DNA from 3 places in the Nesterenkonia suensis genome. Region 1 is predicted to be linked to each of the others. Evidence: riboswitches for the same ligand, from Rfam matches in the RefSeq annotation. Region 1 holds a riboswitch; each other region holds the start of a gene.
What was found. A riboswitch is a leader RNA that binds a small molecule or an ion and turns the genes downstream of it on or off. The one in region 1 is predicted to bind S-adenosylmethionine.

Region 2: it holds a riboswitch for S-adenosylmethionine, as region 1 does, so the genes downstream of both, ACYVKI_RS00865 (methylenetetrahydrofolate reductase) here and ACYVKI_RS01670 (O-acetylhomoserine aminocarboxypropyltransferase/cysteine synthase family protein) in region 1, are expected to answer to the same signal.
Region 3: it holds a riboswitch for S-adenosylmethionine, as region 1 does, so the genes downstream of both, ACYVKI_RS13950 (ABC transporter ATP-binding protein) here and ACYVKI_RS01670 (O-acetylhomoserine aminocarboxypropyltransferase/cysteine synthase family protein) in region 1, are expected to answer to the same signal.

What each region holds. Positions count from the first base shown of each region.
Region 1 covers NZ_BAAGRN010000001.1:385,963-393,455, forward strand. Annotated here, with positions in the region: gene ACYVKI_RS01655 (M50 family metallopeptidase) at 1-547, opposite strand, end outside; gene ACYVKI_RS01660 (acetyl-CoA C-acyltransferase) at 745-1,926, shown strand; gene ACYVKI_RS01665 (alpha/beta fold hydrolase) at 2,096-2,971, opposite strand; SAM riboswitch class IV at 3,181-3,297, shown strand; gene ACYVKI_RS01670 (O-acetylhomoserine aminocarboxypropyltransferase/cysteine synthase family protein) at 3,437-4,825, shown strand; gene metX (homoserine O-acetyltransferase MetX) at 4,929-6,044, shown strand; gene ACYVKI_RS01680 (SGNH/GDSL hydrolase family protein) at 6,108-6,989, opposite strand; gene ACYVKI_RS01685 (alpha/beta hydrolase) at 7,171-7,493, shown strand, end outside.
Region 2 covers NZ_BAAGRN010000001.1:195,898-203,390, reverse strand. Annotated here, with positions in the region: gene ACYVKI_RS00895 (hypothetical protein) at 1-8, shown strand, start outside; gene ACYVKI_RS00890 (LytR C-terminal domain-containing protein) at 85-609, opposite strand; gene ACYVKI_RS00885 (thermonuclease family protein) at 645-1,307, opposite strand; gene ACYVKI_RS00880 (P-II family nitrogen regulator) at 1,334-1,636, opposite strand; gene ACYVKI_RS00875 (sodium-dependent bicarbonate transport family permease) at 1,647-2,579, opposite strand; gene ACYVKI_RS00870 (helix-turn-helix transcriptional regulator) at 2,703-2,990, shown strand; SAM riboswitch class IV at 3,159-3,298, shown strand; gene ACYVKI_RS00865 (methylenetetrahydrofolate reductase) at 3,361-4,365, shown strand; gene metE (5-methyltetrahydropteroyltriglutamate--homocysteine S-methyltransferase) at 4,549-6,984, shown strand; gene ACYVKI_RS00855 (DUF4097 family beta strand repeat-containing protein) at 7,124-7,493, opposite strand, start outside.
Region 3 covers NZ_BAAGRN010000025.1:72,463-79,955, reverse strand. Annotated here, with positions in the region: gene acs (acetate--CoA ligase) at 1-784, opposite strand, end outside; gene ACYVKI_RS13960 (ABC transporter permease) at 775-1,686, opposite strand; gene ACYVKI_RS13955 (aliphatic sulfonate ABC transporter substrate-binding protein) at 1,686-2,822, opposite strand; gene ACYVKI_RS13950 (ABC transporter ATP-binding protein) at 2,964-3,836, opposite strand; SAM riboswitch class I at 3,847-3,966, opposite strand; gene ACYVKI_RS13945 (flavin reductase family protein) at 4,076-4,696, opposite strand; SAM riboswitch class I at 5,075-5,186, shown strand; gene ACYVKI_RS13940 (hypothetical protein) at 5,194-5,322, shown strand; gene ACYVKI_RS13935 (ATP-binding protein) at 5,687-6,835, opposite strand; gene ACYVKI_RS13930 (hypothetical protein) at 6,861-7,493, opposite strand, start outside.

The DNA of each region.
Region 1 (7,493 bases):
GCAGGGCCCACACCACAAGCTGGGCAGCCGCGGAGAGCACCGGGCCGGAGGCCCACCAGGACAGTGCCGTCACGGCGGCGCCCAGCGTCAGCACCACGGCGAGCCCGTAGAGGTTGCGCACCAGCAGCAGCATCAGAGCACTGGTCAGCACCAGGGCCCACAGCACGCCTGCGGCATGCCCGGCCCCCAACAGCAGAGCGCCGGTCAGGCCAGCGAGAGCAGGGGCCGGGTAGCCCGCCAGCAGAGTGGCGATCATCCCCGGGCCGTCGGGTCGGCCGCGCGAGACCGTCAGCCCCGAGGTGTCGGCGTGCAGCCGCACACCCTGCAGGCGTCGCCCCACCAGGGCGGCGACGACGGCGTGTCCTGCCTCGTGAACCAGAGTCACCAGATGTCTGACGAGCCGGTACCCGGGCGGGCTCCAGATGACCAGCAGCATCGCGACGGCCAGTCCCAGGCTGAGCTCCCATCCCAGCGGCTCCTGTCGGCTGACCATCTGGTCCCAAATCTGGACGGGCCAGCTCATCGCGGGCGGAGGAGGCAGCATCATGAGGGACAGTGTGCCGCCTCGCCCTGAACTCCCGCTGAAGGCGCGGCCGGGGGTGTCCCCGTGGTCCGCCGTGACCGGAGACACCGCGATACGCTGGTCGCAGGTTCTGTGGGACGACGGCGTCCTCGGCAGTGCCGCCGTGACGGTGTCCTGTCCCTCGAGCTCACCCTTGGTCATCCATGCCGCAGAGGAGAGTCATGTCGTCAACTGTCATCGTCGCTGGTGCCCGCACGCCCATGGGGCGGCTGCTGGGCGGCCTGTCGTCCTTCTCGGCCGCCGAGTTGGGCGCTGTGGCCCTGAGGGGCGCGCTCGAGCGGTCCGGAGTCTCTGCCGAGGCGGTCGACTACGTGGTGATGGGGCAGGTCATTCAGGCCGGTGCGGGGCAGAACCCCGCCCGCACCGCGGCGCTCGGGGCAGGGGTCCCGGCCTCGGTGCCCTCGATCACGGTCAACAAGGTCTGCCTCTCGGGGCTCAATGCCGTGGCCACTGCGGATCAGCTCATCCGTGCCGGAGAGTGTGAGATCGTCCTCGCCGGAGGCATGGAGTCGATGTCCAATGCGCCGCACCTGCTGCCCGGTTCGCGCACCGGCACCAAGTACGGAGACACCACGCTGGTGGACTCCATGGCCTATGACGCCCTCTATGACCAGGCCACCTCGCAGGCCATGGGCGCGCTGACGGAGTCCTGCAACACCGGGGAGTCCGAGGTCTCCCGGGCCGAGCAGGACCGGGTGGCCGCCGCCTCGCATCAGCGCGCCGCCGCGGCGCAGGAGAAGGGGCTCTTCGCCGAGGAGATCGTTCCGGTGGAGGTGCCGCAGCGCCGGGGTGAGTCCGTCGTCGTCGACACCGACGAAGGCATCCGTGCTGAGACCACGGCTGAGTCGCTGGGGTCGCTGCGACCGGCCTTCGCGAAGGACGGCACCATCACCGCCGGCACGGCGTCCCAGATCTCCGACGGCGCCGCCGCCCTGGTGGTGATGTCCCGGGCGAAGGCCGAGGAGCTGGGACTGGAATGGATCGCGGAGATCGGTGCCCATGGCATGGTCGCCGGCCCGGACTCCTCGCTGCAGCTGCAGCCGGCCAATGCCATCGCCGCCGCGTGTGCGAAGGAGGGCATCGACGCCGCCGAGCTGGATCTGGTGGAGATCAATGAGGCCTTCGCCGCCGTCGGGGTGGCCTCCGCCCGGAAGCTCGGTGTGGACGAGGGCAGGCTCAACGTCAACGGCGGAGCCATCGCTCTGGGGCACCCGGTCGGGATGTCCGGGGCGCGGCTGCTGCTGCATCTGGCACTGGAGCTCGGCCGCCGCGGTGGGGGAGTGGGGGCCGCTGGTCTCTGCGGCGGTGGCGGCCAGGGGGATGCGCTGATCCTGAGGGCCTGAGGGCCTGAGGGGCCGGGCCCGGGCTGGTCCTCCGGACCTGTCCGGGCCGAGTGCTCGACCCCGCCGAGATTCCGGCACCCCATGCAGATCAGCGGGGTTCCGGAATCTTCACGGGGTCTTCTGCCGTGTCCTGCCGTGTCCTGCCGTGTCCTGCCGTGTCCTTCTGGGCTCAGCGGCGCTGGGCCATCCAGCGGAGGACCTCCTGGGTGATCTCCTCCCGCGTGGTCTCATTGAAGATCTCGTGACGCGCCCCGAGGTGCACGGACAAGGTGACGTCGGTCAGGCCCGCCTCCCGGTAGCGCTGCGCCAGGAGCTCGAGCAGCCGTCCGCCGTCCGCCAGAGGATCGTCCTGCCCCGAGATGATCAGCACCGGCAGTCGTTTCTCGATGCGGGCGAGGCGCTCCGGGTCGGCGAGCGTCGGCCCTCCCGCGAGGATCGCCGGTACCGTGTCCTCCGGCAGGTCGAAGCCGCACAGCGGGTCGGCCACATAGGCGTCCACCTCGGCGTCGTCACGGGAGAGCCACTCGTAGCCGGTGCGATGGTGGAATCCGGAGTTGAACGCCGCCAGCCCCGCCGGCTGGTCATCGTCCGCGGCGGCGCCGCTCATCATCTCTGCGAGGCCATCCACGGCGGTGGACCCGGAGAGCACGACCCCGGCGTACTGGGCAGAACGGCTCAGCAGAACCTCCTGCGCGGCCATGGATCCCATCGAGTGGGCGATCAGGAACAGCGGCAGCTCCGGATGCTCCTGACGGATCGAGGCGCCGAATGCTCCCAGGTCCTCGACCAGTCCGGCAAAGCCCGCCGGCCCGAAATCTCCGAAGCCGTCAGGGTCGGCCGAATGGCCATGTCCGCGGTGGTCGTGGGCGTGGACCAGGTACCCGGCCGCTGTGAGAGCCTGGGCCAGCCGGTCGTAGCGGCCTGCATGCTCGGCGACTCCGTGGGTGATCTGGACGACGCCGATCGGCGGCTCGGTGGGATCCCACAGGTAGGTGGCCAGTGGTGTGCCGTCGGACGGGGAGGCGAAGGTTGAGGTCGGCTGTATGGTGCTCCTGGTGTTCGTAGGGGCCGGTCGGGAGAGTGGCCAGCCTCACGATACGAGAAGTGACTATGAGGTAACAAGATGGTCGGCGCGTGGTGGACTCTCGATCGGCCGGCTGCGACGGCGGACGGCGTTGCCACAGGACGACACAGGACGACACAGGACGACACAGATTTGCCCGGAGCGCAGTCTGCAGGGCAGACTGTGGGGCAGGTCAAGAGTGCCAGCGTCAAACCCCGGTTTGCTGGCCGGCAACCCTCCAGTTCGCGGTGGGGTGCCCCGGGTGACGACCAGGCCCTGCCGCCCATGCGGCGGGGCAAGCGCGGGCCATCACACATCACAGTGCGGCCCAACCATCATGTCCTTCAGGACAGGGCCGCCCCACGGTGCAGCCTCTCGGGTCTCTGTGCCCGGAGTGTCTCCGAAGCCGGTCCTGTCACTATGACCGCATTGAACGGAGACACGTCCATGACGACCACTGAGAGCACCCAGGCTCCTCGTTTCGAGACCCAGCAGATCCACGCCGGGGCCTTCCCGGACCCGGTGACCGGTGCCCGAGCGCTGCCGATCCAGCAGACCACCTCCTTCGTCTTCCCGAGCACCGAAGCCGCGGCCAAGCGGTTCGGACTCGAGGAGCTCGGTCCCATCTACTCGCGTCTGACCAACCCCACCGTCGAGGCGGTGGAGAACAAGATCGCCGCACTGGAGGGCGGCGCCGGCGCCCTGCTGGTCTCCTCCGGCCAGGCCGCAGCGTCCCTGGCGCTGCTCAACATCGTCGAGACCGGCGGGCACATCGTCGCCTCCCCCTCCCTCTACGGCGGCACGCAGAACCTCTTCAAGCACACCCTGCCGAAGCTCGGAGTCGAGGTCACCTTCGTGGAGGACCCCGACGACACCGAGTCCTGGCGAGCCGCCATCCGTGAGAACACCGGGGCCTTCTTCGGCGAAGTCGTGGCCAACCCGCGCGGCGACGTCCTCGACCTCGAGGCCGTGGCGGAGGTCGCCCATGAGCATGGAGCGCCGCTGGTGGTGGACAACACGCTGACCAGCCCCTACCTGATCCGTCCGATCGAGCACGGCGCCGACGTCGTCATCCACTCGGCGACCAAGTTCCTCGGCGGACACGGTACGGCGATCGCGGGCGTCATCGTCGACTCGGGCAACTTCGACTACACCCAGAACCCCGAGCGCTTCCCGGGCTTCAACACCCCGGACGAGAGCTACCACGGCATCGTCTACGGGCGGGACCTCGGCGCCGACGGGATCTTCGGGGTCAACCTCTCCTACATCCTCAAGGCGCGAGTGCAGCTGCTCCGGGACCTCGGACCGGCCCTCTCCCCGCACAACGCCTTCGAGATCAACCTGGGCCTGGAGACCCTCAGCCTGCGCGTGGAGCGCCACGTGCAGAACGCCCAGCGGGTCGCCGAGTTCCTGGAGGCCCACCCGGCGGTCACGCGGGTCAGCTACCCGGGGCTGGTCTCCAGCCCCTGGTACGAGCGGGCGCAGCGCTACCTGCCCAAGGGGGTCGGTTCTGTGCTGGCCTTCGAGGTCGACGGCGGAGCCCCGGCAGGCCAGGCCGTGGTGGATGCGCTCGAGCTCCACTCTCTGGTGGCCAACGTCGGGGACGTCCGCTCCCTGGCGATCCACCCGGCCTCGACCACTCACCGCCAGCTGACCGAGGACGAGCAGCGGGCCGCCGGCGTCGTGCCCGGCCTGGTCCGACTCTCGGTGGGCCTGGAACACGTCGAGGACATCCTCGCCGATCTCGAGCAAGCCCTGCAGAAGGCCGTTCCGGCCGGTGCCCAGGGTCCGCAGAGTGAGAATCAGCCGGTCGCAGAGCCGGCGCCGGTGGGCTGAGGCTAGCCTGAGAGCCGACCGGAGCCGCCCGCTCTTGTGACCCGCTCCTCCGACTGACCGTCCCCGCCCAGCCAACCCGGACTGACTCAGGAGTTCCCGCCTCATGACCGCCCAGGTGCTGACCTCGACCCCCCGTCCCGCTGGCGCGCTCGCCGTCGTCGACGTCGGTGAGCACGTCTTCGAGACGGGAGGCAGGCTGCCTCAGGTGCAGCTGGCCTACGAGACCTGGGGCACGCTCAATGAGGCCCGGGACAACGCGATCCTGGTCGCCCACGCCCTCACCGGTGACACGCATGTCGCCTCCACCGACGTCGACCCGGCGCCGGGCTGGTGGGAGGGTCTGCTGGGGCCGGGGCGACCCATCGACACCACCCGGTGGTTCGTGGTCGCCCCGGCGATGGTCGGCGGATGCTACGGGTCCACGGGTCCGGCCTCACCGGATCCGGACGGCCGCCCCTGGGGCTCGCGCTTCCCCTTCACCACGATCCGCGACTCCGTGGAGCTGGAGGCTCGGTTGGCGGACCACCTGGGGATCGAGCAGTTCCATACGGTCATCGGCGGGTCCATGGGAGGGGCCCGGGTCCTCGAGTGGGCGGTGACCTTTCCGGATCGGGTGCGCGGTGCGGCGGTCTTCGCCTGCGGAGCGGCTTCCACCGCTGAGCAGATCGCCTTCGGCCAGGCCCAGATCAAAGCTATCGAGAACGACCCGCACTTCGCCGGCGGCGACTACTACGGCGGGCCGGACCCGGAGGACGGGCTGGGCCTGGCGCGCCGCATCGCCCACATCACGTACCGCACCGAGCATGAGTTCGGCGCCCGATTCCACCGGGAATCGCAGGACGAGGAGGATCCTTTCGCCTGGAGCGCACGGCGACGCGGTCGCTACCAGGTGGAGTCCTACCTGGACCACCAGGCGAAGAAACTGGTGAGCAGGTTCGACCCGAATGCCTACATCGTGTTGACCGAGGCGCTGATGAGTCACGACGTCGGCCGCGGCCGCGGCGGCGTCGCCCAGGCGCTGTCCCGGGTCACCGCCACCCCGTTCATCGCCGCCGTGGCCTCGGACCGGCTCTATCTGCCGGAGCAGTCCCGTGAGCTGGCGCAGCTGCTGCCCGGCGAGAACCGGGTGCACATGATCGCCTCACCGATCGGCCACGACGGCTTCCTCACCAGCCCCGAGCAGCTCGCCGACCAGATGCGCCAGACGCTCGGACTGTGACGTCCTGCACCGGGACGCCCTGCGCCGGCTTCGGGGCGGCACAGAGGTGGCCCCGGGACCGTGTCAGTCCTCGGCGGCTGAGGTCCCCGGCGGCATCACCCCGCCGAAGAGCGGTTCGAAGGTGGGGCGCTTGGCGGTCACCCCGTCCCCGGAGGAGCGGCCGCGCAGCCGCCGCACGACCCAGGGGAACAGGTGCTGACGAGCCCAGACGACGTCGTCGACCCGCGCTTCCCGCCAGCTGCGCTCCGGCACTGGTCGTGGTGTCGACGGCTCCAACTCGTGCCTCACATTGAGCGTGTCCAGCACCATGGTGGCGATCGTGTGGTGTCCCAGCGGGGAGAAGTGCAGTCGGTCCTCGTCCCACATCTGGGGGTGGGCCAGTTCCCGGAGCGACCACATGTCCGCCACCAGGGCGTCGTGCCGGGCGGCGACAGTGCGGATGTTCTCGTTGTAGATGGCCACCTTGCCGCGGATCGAGCCGACGACCGGGGTCTCCCGCACGTCGGGGCCGTTGAACAGCACCACTGTAGCGCCGGTGGTGGAGAGGATCTGGACCATGGTGTCCAACGTGCGGGCGGTCTCGTCAGGGTCGCCGCCGGGCCGGATGACGTCATTGCCGCCGGCGCAGAGCGTGATGAGATCAGGCTTCAGTTCCAGCGCCGGGGCGATCTGGTCGTCACGGATCTGCCCGATCAGCTTTCCGCGCACCGCCAGGTTGGCGTAGGCGAAATGCCGGCCACCGGGTGCCGGGCCTGCCCCGCCGGCCAGCTCCTCAGCCACCCGGTCGGCCCAGCCGCGGTGGTACCCGGGCCGGGACTCGTCCGGGTCCCCGATGCCCTCGGTGAAGGAGTCACCCAGCGCGACATAGCGGGTCCAGGGATGGTGGGGCCTGGTCGTCGTCCTGTCGGTCTGCGGGGTCTCGGGCTGCTCGTCTGAAAGGTCCACGGACCCATTCTCTCCGAACTCGCCGGTCACTTCCATCACCGGTGGGGAGGGCCTGCCGACGCCGATGCGGCCAGGTCCTGTGCGATGGTCCGGGGGAGAGGCGTCCCGAGATGAGAAGATGGTGCGGCCGTCCAGGGCGCTCTGCGCCCGCCGCCCCGTCGGAACCTGAGGAGCAGCACCGATGAACCCAGCCCAGTCCGAGCCCATCGTCGTGTGGTCCCGCGAGCCCGAGGAGCGTGAGGGTACCCCTCTGGTGGTGATGCTGCACGGCTACGGCTCTCATGAGCAGGATCTGTTCGGCCTCGTCCCCAGCCTGCCCGAGGACTTCACCTATGCCTCGCTGCGCGCCCCGATGCCCATGGGCCAGGGCGGGTACACCTGGTTCGAACTCGACCCCGAGCGGTTGGACTACTCCTCGGCCGCAGCGCGCGACGCCGTCGAGGACCTGTGGCAGTGGATCGCCTCGGTGAAGGATCAGCACACCTCGGTCACGCTGCTCGGCTT
Region 2 (7,493 bases), 190 kb from region 1:
AGGCCTGATTCTCCGCTGACGCACTGCACGCGCGGCGAGGAAAGATGGGCCGCCCCGATACTCTCGGGGCGGCCCATCGTCGTCTCATCCTCCGCCGCAGACCAGCCGGCCCGGTTCCGGATCGACCTGCGCCTCGTCCAGCAGCCCGGTGAACTCGGATCCCAGCACGAGGTCGACGCCGTAGCCCTCTCGGTCGTCGACGTCGATCAGCGCCTGGGGCAGATGCTGCTGCACGGTGTATCCCTGCCGCAGCCCGCGCTCGCCGACACGGATGATGGCCTCGAAGCCGGTGTCGGCGAAGTAGTCGTTGTCCACCGCCTCGACGCGGAACTCCCGATCCGCGAGGCTCCCGGCCACCTCCCCGGCGAGGCCGGGCTCATTGGTGGTGTTCAACACTGTGAGCGGAACCCGTTCCGGCACCACCGGCGCAAGCGTGGCGGTAGGACAGTCTTCGCCGACCGGGATGGAGGCGCCGCCGACCAGGTCCATCTCGATGGTGCCGTCGATCATGAGCCAGCTGCCGACGGTGACCGCCCCGAGGACGCCGATGGTCCCGGCCGCGACCGCGATCCTCTGCCGCCGGGTCACCGGCTCCGGGGTGCTGCTCATGGCTCCATCCTATGTCGACCGCGCCTCGGCCCGAGTCAGGGCAGCGCCGGCTCGCAGCCCAGGTCCTCGGCGAAGAGCCCGACGCCGTCCTCCTCTGCCTGAGCCCAGGCCACTTCCACCGGGTCGAGGAAGCGATCGTTGGGAGGATAGTGCACCGGCACACCATAGCCGTCCCGGGCCATCTGGACGTTCAGCAGCACATCATCCCTCCAGACTCCGGCGAGCAGGCGGTCGTACCGGTCGGTGCGCTCCCGGTCGAATTCGAGGATGACAGGGTCCCCCGGCGCAACCAGTGACTCCATATGCGCTGAGGACTCCGGACCCAGACATTCGACGGGCTGGTGAGGGTGCACCGACTCGGGGGTGTCGATGTTCAGGAGCCGGACCCGCTCGTCACGCCCGTCCAGCTCCACGACGAGCGTGTCCCCGTCGACGACCCGCACCAACGTGCCGCGTTCCGCCCCTTCGGAGCGTTCGGGGAACGGGCCCTCGTCCTGACCCAGGATCCAGCTGATCACCGCACCGATCACGATCAGGCACACCAGTCCCACCAACCACCACAGCAGTCCCTGACTGCCACCGCAACGGCGTCCGCGCCACCTGCCGCCTCCGGCACTCCTGGAAGCAGTGTGCAGCGACCGGCGCACCGATCTCCGCACATTCCGGCGCATCTCGTTCCTCAGGTACTGGTCAGGCATGCATGTCAGCCTAGGCGGAACCGAGGTCAGAACTTCTCCGGACGCAGCACCTCGACGTCGATGACCCACACGGTCATCGCATAGTCCCGGTAGTAGTGCTCCTGCAGATACGCAGAGACCGCCTGAGCGGTGCCCGCGTCACAGACGACCTCCACCCGGATGTTCGCGCTGGCCTCCCAGCCTGCATCGCGCACTCCTCGGCGGCCCTTTCCCCGGGCGTCGGTGATCGTATGCCCACGAGTGCCGAGCTGCTCCAGATCACGCAGGATCTTTCCCTCCAGGGCCGCCTCGGTGACGATGGTCAGCAGTTTGCGCGCGTGCGGATCCATGAGCCTGCTCCTAGCCATGCACCCAGGTGGCCATGGCGTGGTAGATGGGTATGCCGATCAGGACGTTGAACGGAAAGGTGATGCCCAAGGCGGCGGCCAAGGACAGCGTCGGGTTCGCCTCCGGCACGGAGATGCGCATGGCGGCCGGGACCGCGATGTAGGACGCGCTGGCAGCCAGCGTCGCCAGCACCACCGTACCCCCGAGGGAGAGGCCCAGCAGCATGGCTGTTCCCGTGCCCACCACTGCGGAGAACAGCGGCATACCGATGGCGAATGCGGCCAGAAACACCCCATGTCTCCGGAGCCCTGCTACCTGGCCTGCCGTGATGAGCCCCATCTCCAGGAGGAACAATGCCAGAATCCCCTTGAAGAGGTCCATGAACAGAGGCTCGAGCGGAACGACGCCTTCAGGCCCGGAGGCCCAGCCGATGAGCAGACCCCCCAGCAGGAGCACGATGCCCTTGCCCAGGAACACCTCGTGCATCACCGAGCCCCAGCGTGTGGACCGGCTGACGCCCCTGGCTAGCACGATCCCGACGAGGATCGCCGGCACCTCCAGAATGACCAGCAGCAACGGCATGTGTTCTTCGAAAGGCACACGGCGACTGCCGAGATAGGCAACGGCCACAGCGTAGGTGCCGACGCTCACAGAGCCATAGTGCGCGGCGATCGACGCGGCATCCACGCGAGCCAGCCGTCCCAGGAGTCGGAGCACAGGGAACGCGGCGAGGGCGAGGAGGAACCCCATGGCCACCACTCCGACCATCTGCGGCAGCAGCTCTCCCAGGGGCTGCTTCGCCAGCTCCACGCCTCCTTTGAGCCCGATGGCCAGCAGCAGCACGATGGTCACCAGCTCATAGACGGCGGCAGGCAGCCGCAGCTCAGAACGCAGCAGTCCGGCCGCGATGCCGAGGACGAAGAAGAGGATGACCGGGTCGAGCATGCAGCGGGTCCTTCCGGGAGGGTCCTGCACGACGGGGCCACCGGGCGGCCGCCCCATTGCTGACACACAATACACGACTTTTGTTTCATGTTTATTCTGTCACCCTGGATCTATACTGACCCCGTGCCGGATTCAGAGTGGACCTTCCTCACCAACCACGCCCATGTCATCCTCTGCGTCGCCAGAGAGCCCGGCATGCTCGTCCGGGAGATCGCTCGGAAGGTCGGGATCACCGAGCGCGCCGCCCAGCGGATCCTGGCGGACCTGATCGCCGACGGATACGTCGACAGGGAGCGCGAAGGCCGCCGCAATCGATATCGAATCCATCGCGACCGGCCCCTTCGGCATCCCCTCGAGCGCCATCACAGCATCGGAGAGCTCCTCGCCACGCTCGGCGACCCTCCTGCGTGACACAGTCGATGCACCGCTCCACGAGACGCGTGGACACGCCTCACGCCCTGCCGCACACCTCACGCCAGCACCCCGTGTTCATTATGTTCATATATCGTCATCCATGACGTCGACCCTTCTCTCGCATGCCCGACCGTGCTAGCGTCGTGGCAGAGAAGAACACCGAAGGATCACGAGAACCGGTCACATAAGCTCTGGCTTGGCCGGTCGGCAACCCTTTCCCGCGTGACGGGGTGCCCCAGATGACGATCCGGCCGCGAAACTCGTATTCACTGCGATGAATTTATCTTCAGCGGCAAGCACGGCGCAGGGGAAGCCTCCCTGTGGCGCCTCATGAACGATGATGAACGCCCCACACGGAGGACCCTCCATGACACCATCTGTGCCGTCCGCCGGCACTCTGCCTCAGCACGCCCTGGATTCGGACGACCACACGTCACACACCTCCTACTTGGTGCAGCGCACCCGACGCCGCTCGCTGATCTCTTTCGAGGTCTTCCCGCCGCGTCCCGCCACCGCTGGCCGCGACCCCTGGCGCAGCATCGAGCTGCTGGCCGAGGCCGGTCCGGACTACTTCTCCGTCACCCACGGCCACAACCAACCCGAGGGGGCCAACCTGGAGGTCATCCGGCACCTGCTCCGGAGCACCCCCGCCCCCGTGATGGCACACCTCATCAGCGCAGGAAGCACTCCTGCCCAGGTGCGCCGCGCCGTGGAGCAGCTGCTGGACCTCGGCGTCCGGGACGTCCTGGCCCTGCGAGGGGATTCTCCCGACGGGGGCCGGCAGTGGGTCCACCAGCCCGGCGGACTGAATCGGGCCGCCGAGGTGGTGCGCCTGGTCCGCGAGGTGGAGGACGAGCGGCTGGACCCTCCCAAGGGGCCGGGCGCCCGTCCGGTGTCCATCTCAGTGGCCGCCTATCCTCCCTCCGGCACGGACAGGGACCACGCGGCGGACCTGTGCGCACTGTGGGAGAAGCAGGAGGCCGGCGCCGACTACGCGATCACCCAGGTGTTCTATGACCCCGAGGACTACGCCCGTCTGGTGGACGACGCCCGATCTCAGGGCATCCACCTGCCCGTGGTCGCCGGGCTGGCCCCGCTGACGAGCCCCACGCGGCTGCGGCGTCTGGAGGAGATCTCGGGAGTTCCGGTGCCGCAGCACCTGTTGGACTACCTCGACGTCGCAGACCCGGCCGAACGACGACGCCGCGGGGTGGCCGCCACGCTGAACCTGATCGACGCGGTCCTCGAGCTCGGATGTCCCGGGCTGCACCTGTTCACGTTCAACCAACACCCGGCCGCTCTGGCGATCCTCGATCACCTCAGGATCCGGGATGCCGCACGTCAGCAGCGGGTCCTACCCGAGCTGTCCTGACGCCGGAGCGCACCGCTCCCCACCTCACAGGGCCCCTTCATGCCTGCGGACCGCGTCGCGGTCGGCTGTCCTGGTGCGCCCTGCCGCCTCACCCGGGACGAACCGCCCGGGCACTCCATGCGACCCGTCCATCACCTGCGTCTGACCCCAGACACACCTGACACATCTGACAGAGGAGACATCATGACCACCGCCCCTGCCCGCCCCGAGGACCAGCCGCCCGCTCAGGTTCCCGCCCTGCCGGCCACCGTACTCGGATACCCGCGTATCGGACCGAACCGGGAGATCAAGAAGGCGCTGGAGGCCCATTGGCGCGGCGGAGACGTCGCCGCGCTGCGCGAGGCGGTCCGCGCCCACCGCACCCGCACCCTGGGCCATCTGGCAGGCCTCGGCCTGGAGGCGGACTCGGCGATCCCGGCCGACGGCGCCGTGATCGATCAGGTCCTGGACGCCTCGGTGCTGCTCGGCCTGGTGCCACGGCGCTTCCGCGAGGCCGGGTTCTCCGCCGCCTCCCCGGACTCCGGTGAGGGTCTGGCACTGGTCTCCGCGCTGGCCCGCGGCACCTCCACGGTGGAGCCGCTGGAGCTGACCAAGTGGTTCGACACCAACTATCACTACTACGTGCCGGAGATCGAGCCCGACGTCGCCTTCTCCCCTCAGCCGGACGCCGTCGCCGAGCGCTTCCGCACCTTCCGCGATCTGGCCGCCGAGACGGCCGGTGCGGCCCTCCCCCGGCCCACCCTGCTGGGCCCGGTGAGCTTCCTGCTGCTGGCCAAGGCCGTCAGCTCCGCCGAGAGCCCCGCCGACGGCACCGACGGCAGCCTCGCCCAGGAGTCTCGGTTCGACCGGCTCGATGAGCTGGTGACCGCCTACTCCACCCTGCTCGGCGCCCTCCAGGACGCCGGCGCGGCCTGGGTGCAGCTGGAGGAGCCCGCCCTCGCCTCCGACGGCTGGGACCTCCCGCGGGAGCAGATCGTCACCGGCCTGCGCACCGCCTATACGGCGTTCGCGGGGCTCACGGAGCGCCCGGCGCTGTTCGTGCCGGTGAGCTACGGCACCGCCGGCGACGACGCCCTGGCAGTCCTCGGCGCAGCCGGCGTCGAGGCGGTGGGCCTCGACCTCGAACGTGGCGTGCTCCCCCCGGAGCAGGCCCTGGAGCCGCTGACCGGACGGACTGTGGCCGCCGGCGTCGTCGGCGGGCTGAACGTGTGGCGCACCGGTGTGGCCCGGGCCGCCGGGCTGCTGGACCAGCTGCGGGAGCGCCACGAGGGTCCGCTGACGGTCAGCAGCTCCACGTCGTTGCTGCATGTCCCCCATGACGCCGCCCGCGAGACGCAGTTGGACCCGCAGGTGGCCGGCTGGCTCGCCTTCGCGGACCAGAAGGTCGGCGAGGTGCTGGCACTGGCCGGTCACCTCTCCGAAGTCCCGGACGCTCTGGAGGGGCTGCGCGCCGATGATGCCTCGCGTCGCAGGCTCCGGGAGCAGCACCCGCAGGTCCGGGTGGAGGCGGTGCGCCGTCGTCTGGACGAGGTGCTGCCCCAGGACCGTCGGCGGGCCGACGCCGAACACCGCCGGGCCGCGCAGGAGGCGGCTCTGGATCTGCCGCCGCTGCCGACCACCACGATCGGCTCGTTCCCGCAGACCCCCGAGATCCGCCGAGTGCGGGCCGCCCACCGACGCGGCGCCCTCCACCAGCAGGGATACGAGCAGGCCATCCGCGGGCAGATCGCCGACTGCATCCGCCGCCAGGAGGACCTGGGTCTGGACGTGCTGGTGCATGGCGAGGCGGAGCGCAATGACATGGTCCAGTACTTCGCGGAGAACCTGGAGGGGTTCATCACCACCGCCCACGGCTGGGTGCAGTCCTACGGCTCGCGCTGCCTGCGACCGCCGATCCTCTTCGGCGACGTGCACCGCCCGGACCCGATCACTGTGGAGTGGACCCGCTACGCCGCCTCACTGACCCGCCGGCCCGTCAAGGGCATGCTGACCGGCCCGGTGACGATCCTGGCCTGGTCCTTCGTGCGGGACGACCAGCCGCTGGCCGCCACGGCCGACCAGATCGCCCTGGCCCTGCGGGACGAGGTGGAGGATCTGCAGGCCGCCGGGACCCGGATCATCCAGGTGGACGAGCCGGCGCTCCGGGAGCTGCTGCCGCTGCAGGTGGCCCAGCGACCCGAGTATCTGCGCTGGTCGGTGGAGTCCTTCCGCCTGGCGACCTCCGCGGCGAAGCCGGACACCCAGCTGCACACCCACCTGTGCTACTCGGAGTTCGAGACCGTCATCGACGCGATCGACGCGCTCGACGCCGACGTCACCACCCTGGAGGCATCCCGCTCCGGCTTCGAGGTGGTCACCGCCCTGGCCGAGCACGGCTTCTCCCGCGGCATCGGCCCGGGCGTGTGGGACATCCACTCCCCCCGGGTGCCCGGCGTGGACGAGCTCATCGAACGGCTGCGACTGGCCGCCGAGGTGCTGGACCCGCAGATCGTGTGGTCCAACCCGGACTGCGGCCTGAAGACCCGCGGCTGGGAGGAGACGGAGGCCTCGCTGCGCCATCTCGTCAACGCCACCGCGGTGGTGCGCGCCGAGCTGGCGCGGGTCCCGGCCGGAGTATGACGCTCCGTCGGTGAGGTCAGGATCACGACGGCGGCGGGCCGGCAGCCGCGGAGCTCGGCTCTGCGGCGGCCGGCCCGCCCTCGTCATGCCCAGACTCCGTGACTCCGTGGCTCCGTGACTCCGTGGCTCCGAGCCTGGGTCAGTCCCGCTCCCAGGGCTTCGGCGGCGCGCTGGTCAGCGTGATGTCGCCGTCTCCGGTACGCAGGGCGATCCGGCAGGTCACCTCGTCGTCATCCTCCCTGTTGACAGTCTCCTCTCCGAGGTCGACGTCGACCTCCCCCGACGCCTCGGTCTCCACCGTGCACCGCCACGGATCCTCCTGGGCCGGCAGGGTGATGCTGATGTCCCCGCGGCCGGTGCTGACCTCCAGGGACGCGGGCAGCGCGGTGTGAGTCAGGTCCAATGATCCGACCCCCGTCTGCACAGCGACGACCTGGCCGCTCAGCCCTTCGGCGTACACCCCGGACTGGAGAGTCCGGACATCGACGTCACCCTGGATCCCGAACAGC
Region 3 (7,493 bases), on a different contig from region 1:
GCTCGGCGGAGGCGGTCTCCACGACGTCATGCCACCAGACGTCCCGGCCCAGACCGTCCCCGGCCAGGTCCTCGCTGGTCCACGAGGCATCCGAGCCGGTGCGCCGGATGACCAGCACATGGGCCAGGCTGCCGCCCTCGGCCACGGTCAGGCCCTCCACGGCGGCGTCGGCCCGCTGCTTCACCGGCACGGCCTGCCCGCGGCGGAACTGGCCGTCGGTGGTGACCAGCAGCGTCGCCCCGGTGTCCTCGACGCGGAAACGCAGCGCCTCGGCGGAGAACCCGCCGAAGACCAGCGAGTGCACCGCGCCGATGCGGGCGCAGGCCAGGGTGATGACCACCGTCTCCACCAGCACCGGCAGGTAGATCACCACCCGGTCCCCGCGACCCACACCCAGGGCGGTCAGGGCATTGGCGGCCTGATTGACCTTGTCCTGCAGCTGGGCGTAGGTGACGTCCTCACGGTCCCCGGGCTCACCTTCGAAATGCAGGGCGACGACGTCACCGCGCCCCGCAGCCACATGACGGTCCACGCAGTTGACCGCGGCGTTGAGCGTTCCCCCGTCGAACCAGCGGATGTCCGGGCCGCGGCGGGACCGCGGGTCGGGATCCGTCCAGGAGTGCGTGGTGTGCCAGGGGGTCTCCCAGTCCAGCAGCGACGCCGCCCGATCCCAGAAGCCGAGGCGCTGCTGTTCGGTGATCGGGTCCGCCCAGGAGTGGACGTCCGCGGCCAGCGGGTGCTGCGGCGTCGCCCGATCGATGTCTGACGCAGGCGTCACGCCCATGTCTTCAGCGCCTTCCGCTCGACCACACCCAGCAGGGCGTCGGTGAGCTTGCCCAGCACGGCCAGCAGGATGATGGCCAGCAGCAGGCGGTCGGTGCGTCCGTTGTTCTGCGAATCGGTCAGCAGGAAGCCCAGCCCCATGGAGGAGGCGATCAGCTCCGCGGCCACCAGGAACAGCCAGGCCTGTGCCAGAGCCAGACGCAGCCCGGAGAACACACTGGGCACCACTGCCGGCAGCTGAACGGTGACCAGCAGTCGCAGCCCGTGATACCCGAACGCGCGGCCTGCCTCCACCAGATGCGGATCCACATGCCGCAGGGCAGAGTGCACGGCGGTGAACACCGGGAAGAACGCGCCGATCGCGATCAGCGTGACCTTGGAGTCTTCATGGATCCCCATCCACAGGATCAGCAGCGGCACCCAGGCCAGGGAGGGGACCGCACGGAACGCTCCGACCGTGGGGTGCAGCAGGGTGTCGGCGACACGGGAGAGTCCCAGCAGCGAGCCCACCACCAGGCCCAGGCCGGCGCCGATGCCGAAGCCGAGCAGCACACGCTGCACGGAGATCGCGATGTGCTGGTAGAGCTCCCCGCGTTCGAACAGCTCCACGCCGGCGCTGAGCACGGTCTGCGGGGCCGGCAGCTGCACGGGGGAGAACATCCCGGAGGCCGCGACGCCGTACCAGAGTCCCAGCAGCGCCAGCGGCACGATCGCTCCGAGCAGGACCCGTCCTCCCGGGATCCGGCGCACCGGAGCGGGCACTGCAGCGGTCGGACTGTCCGGGTCGGTCACCGCCGGGGGCGCGGCAGAGTCCCGTTCGCCCACCGCCTGCGCCGGCTCGGCGGACTGCAGGCGGGCCGCCTCGGCCCGGGGGTGGGCGTCATCGGGCAGCGTCTGGCTCATCACTCATCATCCTCGACGATCGTGGCCTCATCGTCGGCCCCTTCTGCCTCAGTGGCGGCACGATTCTCCGCGAACTCCGGGTGGAACAGGGTCTCCAGGGCGTCGTCGATGCTGTCCTGGCTGGAGACGTCGCCGGTGTCGATGAAGATCGGGCCGACCTCCTGGAGCACCTGGTGCTGAGCCTCGCCGGGGACCGGGTCGACCTCGAAGTTCGACCGCTCCTGGATGACGGTCTCGGCGACCTCCAAGTCGATGTTTCCGTACTCGGCGAGGATCTCTGCCGTCTCGTCCGGGTTCTGCAGGGCCCACTGACGCGCCTGCTCATAGACGTCCACCACGGTCTGGACGACCTCCGGGTGATCGTCGATGAACGACTCGGTCGCGTTGATGACGCTGTAGGTGTTGAAGTCCACGTTGCGGTAGAAGAGCTCCTGGCCGTCGGCCTCGGCGCCCGCCATGATCGGGTCCAGCCCGGCCCAGGCGTCGACGTCCCCATTGGCCAGCGCAGTGTGGCCGTCGGCATGCTGCAGATTCTGCACCTCGACGTCGCCGATCTCCAGACCGGCCTCCTGCAGGGACTGCACCAGGAAGAAGTACGGGTCCGTGCCCAGGGTGGCGGCCACCGAGGCGCCCTCCAGGTCCTCCACGTCGCCGATGCCGGAATCCGGGGAGGTGACCAATGCTGACCATTCGGGCTGGTTCTCGATGAGGACCATGTGGATCGGTGAGCCGTTGGCGCGGGCCAGCAGCGCCGCCGAGCCGGCCGTGGAGCCCAGGTCGATCGCCCCGGCACGCAGCTTCTCGTTGGCGTCGTTGGAGCCGTGGGACTGGATCCACTCGACGTCGGTGCCGGCCTCAGCCAGCTCCTCCTCGAGCCAGCCGTGCTCCATCATCACCAGACTGAGCGGGTTGTACGTGGCGAAGTCGATGCTGAGGGTCTCCAACTCGCCGTCGGCTCCGGCGCCGTTGCCTTCGCCCTCTACGCAGCCGGCGGCCAGGAGCGTCACGCCGACGCCGGCGATCGCGGTGCGGGCGGCCCGGCTGAGCTGGCGGCTGGTGCGGCCGACAGCGCCGGGGACAGCGCCGGGGACAGCGCCGGGGACAGGACGGGGGGAGGGAGTGGTCAGGCTGGGCATGAGGTGAACGGACCTTTCGTGGGTGGTGGTCGTCGCTCTGCCTGCGCCCCGGCCGAGACGGACTCTCGCTGGCGCCGCCCGGCGGAGACCAGGGGCGTGCGGGTCATGCTCGGACGCCCGCGCAGGGCAGAGCGGACGGGGTCAATGTGCGTGGGCGTCGACACCGAGCCCGGCGAGCAGCTCACCGCGCAGGGCGGCCAGCTCGGCGGAGGCGCGGTCGCGGGGTCGGCTGCCCGGAACGGTGAGCAGCCGGGAGACGGTGGCGCCCTCTCGGGCGTCACCGGAGGGGTCAGGGCCGAGCAGCAGGATGCGGTCGGCGAGCTGGAGGGCTTCGTCGACGTCGTGGGTCACCAGCAGCACGGTGGTGCCGGTCTGCGCGTGGACGTCGAGCAGCAGGTCCTGCATCTTCAGCCGGGTCAGCGCATCCAGGGCGCCGAAGGGCTCGTCCAGCAGCAGCACTCCGGGGCGCCGGGCCAGCGCTCGGGCCAGCGAGGCGCGCTGCGCCATCCCTCCGGAGATCTCCCGCGGGCGCAGCTGGGCGCGTTCGGCGAGGCCGACCAGCTCGAGCAGCTCATCGACCCGATCCTGGCCCTCAGCCTTGGGGACGCCGCGTGGCAGGCCCAGCGAGACGTTGCGGTGGACTGAGCGCCAGGGCAGCAGCCGTGGCTCCTGGAACCCGACGGCGGTGCGCTCGTCATAGGTGCGCACGGGGGTGCCGTCGATGACGACCGTCCCGGTGTGCCCGGTGTCCAGGCCGCCGACGGCACGCAGCAGGGTGGACTTCCCGCAGCCGGAGGCACCCAGGATGGCGACCACCTCACCGGGGGAGACGTGCAGGTCGACGTCGCGCAGCACGGTGCAACCGTCGAAGCTGCGTCCGACGTCACGCAGCTCGACGTCCAAGGAGTGGGTGGCCGCGGCGGCGGGTCGTTCGAGCACGGCCGTGCCGCCGGACGGTCCAGAGGTGAACAGGTCAGACTCGCGGGGGGCGAGTGTGGGTGCAGAGGAACCCATAGGAATATCTCTCCCATCGATCCTGGCGGTAGCACCTTTTCTGATGCGATGGGCACAGACGGCCCATCAGCGCATCCGAAGGTTGCTGCGGCGTCGTCGAGCCAGATCTCTCAGCCGCTCGGGATGGTGGCACTGTCAACCCTACGCACATCGGGGCCGACCGGGCAAAGGAGATGTCACAGTATGAGACATCCCCGGAGCGGGGGCTTGCTCGGCAGCGCTTCGCAGGAGGGGAGGGGTCAGCTCTCGGAGGAGAGCGGGTCGAGGGTTCGGAACCGGCTCTGGTGGAACACCAGCGCTTCGGCGTCCTCCTCGACGGCGAGGTCGAGCAGTTCGAGCACGATGATGTCGTGATCCCCGGCCCGGACCTGATCGTGGATGCGCGTGGTGAAGGTGACCGGTGCGCCGTCGAGCGTGATCGCGCCCCGCGCTCCGGTGGTGAGGTCTACCCCGGAGAAGCGGCTCTGACGATCCTTGGAGGCGATCTTCCGGCACAGCGCCTCCTGGCCGCGACCGATCAGGGAGATGCCCAGCTCCGCATCCGCGCCGACGAGCTTCGGCCAGGTGGAGGAGCTGTGCTGCACCGCCAGGGTGGCCAGCGGCGGCTCCAGCGAGACTCCGACCGTGAAGGTGGAGGCGACGAGTCCCTCCGGGCGGCCGTCCACTGCGGCGGCGACGACGACCACGCTCTGTGGAAAGCGTCCGAAGACCTCACGCAGCTCCCCCGGGTCGATGGTGCTCAGCGGGGTGGCCTCGCGGGAGGCGACGACGTCGTGGGTCTTCTGCACGGGCGCCTCGGCAGTGGTCGCAGGGGTCGGGGTGGTCGCAGGGGGCCCAGGGGTGGCCAGTGCTGCGCTCATGGAGGATCAGCTCCCATCGGTCCTGGCGGCAACACCGCCTCCGACGTGCTCGCCAGGCAGGCGGGGCACGTCGCAGGGTGGCTGCGGCGTCGTCGAGCCCGATCTCTCAGTCGCTCGGGAAGGTCTCGTCAGGCCAGCGTACGGACGCCGGTCGAGACCTTCAACGGCGTGTCCGAGGGGGGCTGGCTGAGGAGCCGGCCGAGGAGCCGGAGGGAGGGCCGTGAGAGAGGGTTCGGGCTCCTCGAGGGGGGGAATGGGAGGTCGAGGGGAGGAGGGGACGTGACGCAGCCCGGTCCGCGCATTCTTACGTTCTATGTCATGAACTTATCCGTGGAGTTTGACGAATGTTCAGGTCTGCGGCGTAGGCTGGGATTCACCAACCCATCCAGAGCGACCGAGAGATCTGGCTCGACGACGTCGCAGCAACCACCCGGTGCAGCCGCGCTCCTTGCGGTCCGGGGAACGGTGCTACCGCCAGAGACGATGGAGACTGCCTGATGATCTCACCACGTCATGTGTTCATGACCCTCCACGCCGCGCGGCGCCACGGGATCCACCACGGCGTCGACGGCGTCCGCCGGACCGCGCGTCCCGCCTCCGGTGCGGCGCCTTCCGGCGCCCCATAGACTCTCCCGACGTCGGCCCCGTGGTTTCACTGGGCATGGCCGCGTGGTCGGCGTCGGGAGTTCCTCTCTGGTGCTGCATCAGCAGGGCGTGGTCTCCCGTCTTGGGGTCGATCTCCTGGAAGCCCTGGCGGCGGTAGAATCGCCGGGCGTCGGCATCAGGCGCATCCGCCGGGGCCTCTGCCAGGGCGACGCCCGGCGTCCTCAGCACCGGCTCGCTGCACGTGCGTCCCGTCCCTGCCGCCGTCGTCCATCCTCACTCCTCCTCACCGTTTCGCACGGTCAGATCACGTCTGCCCCAGCAGATCTGGTGAGGCAGACGTGATGTGGTGGTGCAGAACCTCCTGCGCGGACGGTCCACCGCGGTTCAGCGCGAGGCGCGGTGCAGGATCTGCTCCATGATCGCGTCATGCACCATGCGCGGCTGCCCATAGGCGGGGTACCGGAACTGCACGATGTTCGCGTACGGGTTCACGTCCAGGACCACTGCGCCCTCGTCGGTCTCCAGGTCGGGCACCAGCAGGTCGACGGCGGCGGCGCTCAGTCCGGGGATGGCCCAGAGCCCGTCCACGGCGAGTTCCTTCAGCGCATCGGGCAGCTGATCGGTCACGTCCACCGTCACACCGCCGCCGCGAGTGGTCTCGGCGATCGGGGTCAGCTTCTGGATGCGCCCCGTCTCCGGGACGTCCTGAGTGGTCAGGCCCATCCGAGCGAGGAACTCCTCGGTGACCTGCGGCTGACGAGCCCGCAGATAGGTGTTCTTCCGGCGCCGGTGGATCTCCGCCTCCGCCAGCTCGCCGATGGTGGAGACGCCATCGCCGACCACGTAGAACGGCACACGCACGATGCCGCCGACGACCTTCTCCCCCACCACATAGACGCGCAGGTCCAGCCCGGGGTGATGCTCCTCGACGATCATCTGGTATCGGACGTTGGAGGTGGCCGCCCGGGAGGCCATCGCCTCCTGCCAGGCCTGCCGCAGGCCCGCCTCGGTGCGCACCCCGGTGCTGATGCCCTGACCGGCGCGGCCCGAGGACGGCTTCACCACCACGGGCCCGCTCACCGCCTTCATGTACTTCACGGCCCGGGAGAACTCGGTGGGGCTGATCGCCCGGCCCTTCGGGGTGGGCACCTCCGAGGCCATCAGGTACCGCTTGGTCATCTGCTTGGACCGGGAGACGCGCCGCGCCTGGTGGCTGACCAGGGAGGTGATGACGGAGTCCATGCCGCCGATCACCACACCAGAGAGGAACAGCAGGCGGTTGGTGTCGTTGATCTTCTTCACGGTGATCTTCTGACGCTTGGCGGCTGCCATCAGCAGCTGGTCATGGGCGGAGACCCGGCTCCAGGTACGCAGCTGGTCCGCCTGGGGCTCCACGTGGGAGGCGATGAATCGCTCGACGGCGTCAGCAGAGGCTGAGAGCACCGGCGCGGTCCGCTCCGGAGGTGACGCGGGGCCGTCGGAGGTCGTCGTCTCGGCGGGGCTGTCCGTCGGGGCGGAGGATTCAGGGGACATGCGTCACAGGATAACCTCCTCCGCATCACAGGGAGGCGGACATCAGGATCTGCTCGGCGATCGCCCCGGCCACGTCCCGCGACCTGCCGTAGGCGGGGAAGTGATGCGGGGCGAGGCTGGCACTGGCCTCGGCCTCCAGCACCACGGCTCCTTCGGCGGTGGTCAGGTCCGGCACCAGCAGGTCCACTGCGGCCGCATACAGGCCGGGGACCGCCCACATGGCGTCGACGGCGAGGTCGGCGAGGTCTTCTCCGACCTGGTCGGTCACATCCACCGGCACCCCACCGGCGCGGAGGTTCGCCGCCTGATTCAGCATCACCAGTTCGCCCTTCTCCAGCACCGAGGAGAGGGAGAGGCCCAGCGGCCGCAGGTCGGCCTCCCGGACTTCGGGGAGATGCTCGGCCAGCAGGCTGTGGCGCTGCCGACGGGCGAAAGTGTCCTCCAGCAGTGCGCGCAGCTCCGAGGAGCCGTCGCCGACGAGGTGCAGCGGGACCCGGACGATCGCGGAGATCAGCCGCTCGCCGACGACGAAGGCCCGCAGGTCCAGACCGTCATGGAACTGCTCGATCAGCAGGCGCCTGCTGGGTGCTTCCTGGGTCTGCCGGGACTCCAAGGCCACCGGCCAGGCCTGGCGCAGCTCCTCGGAGCTGGTCAGGCC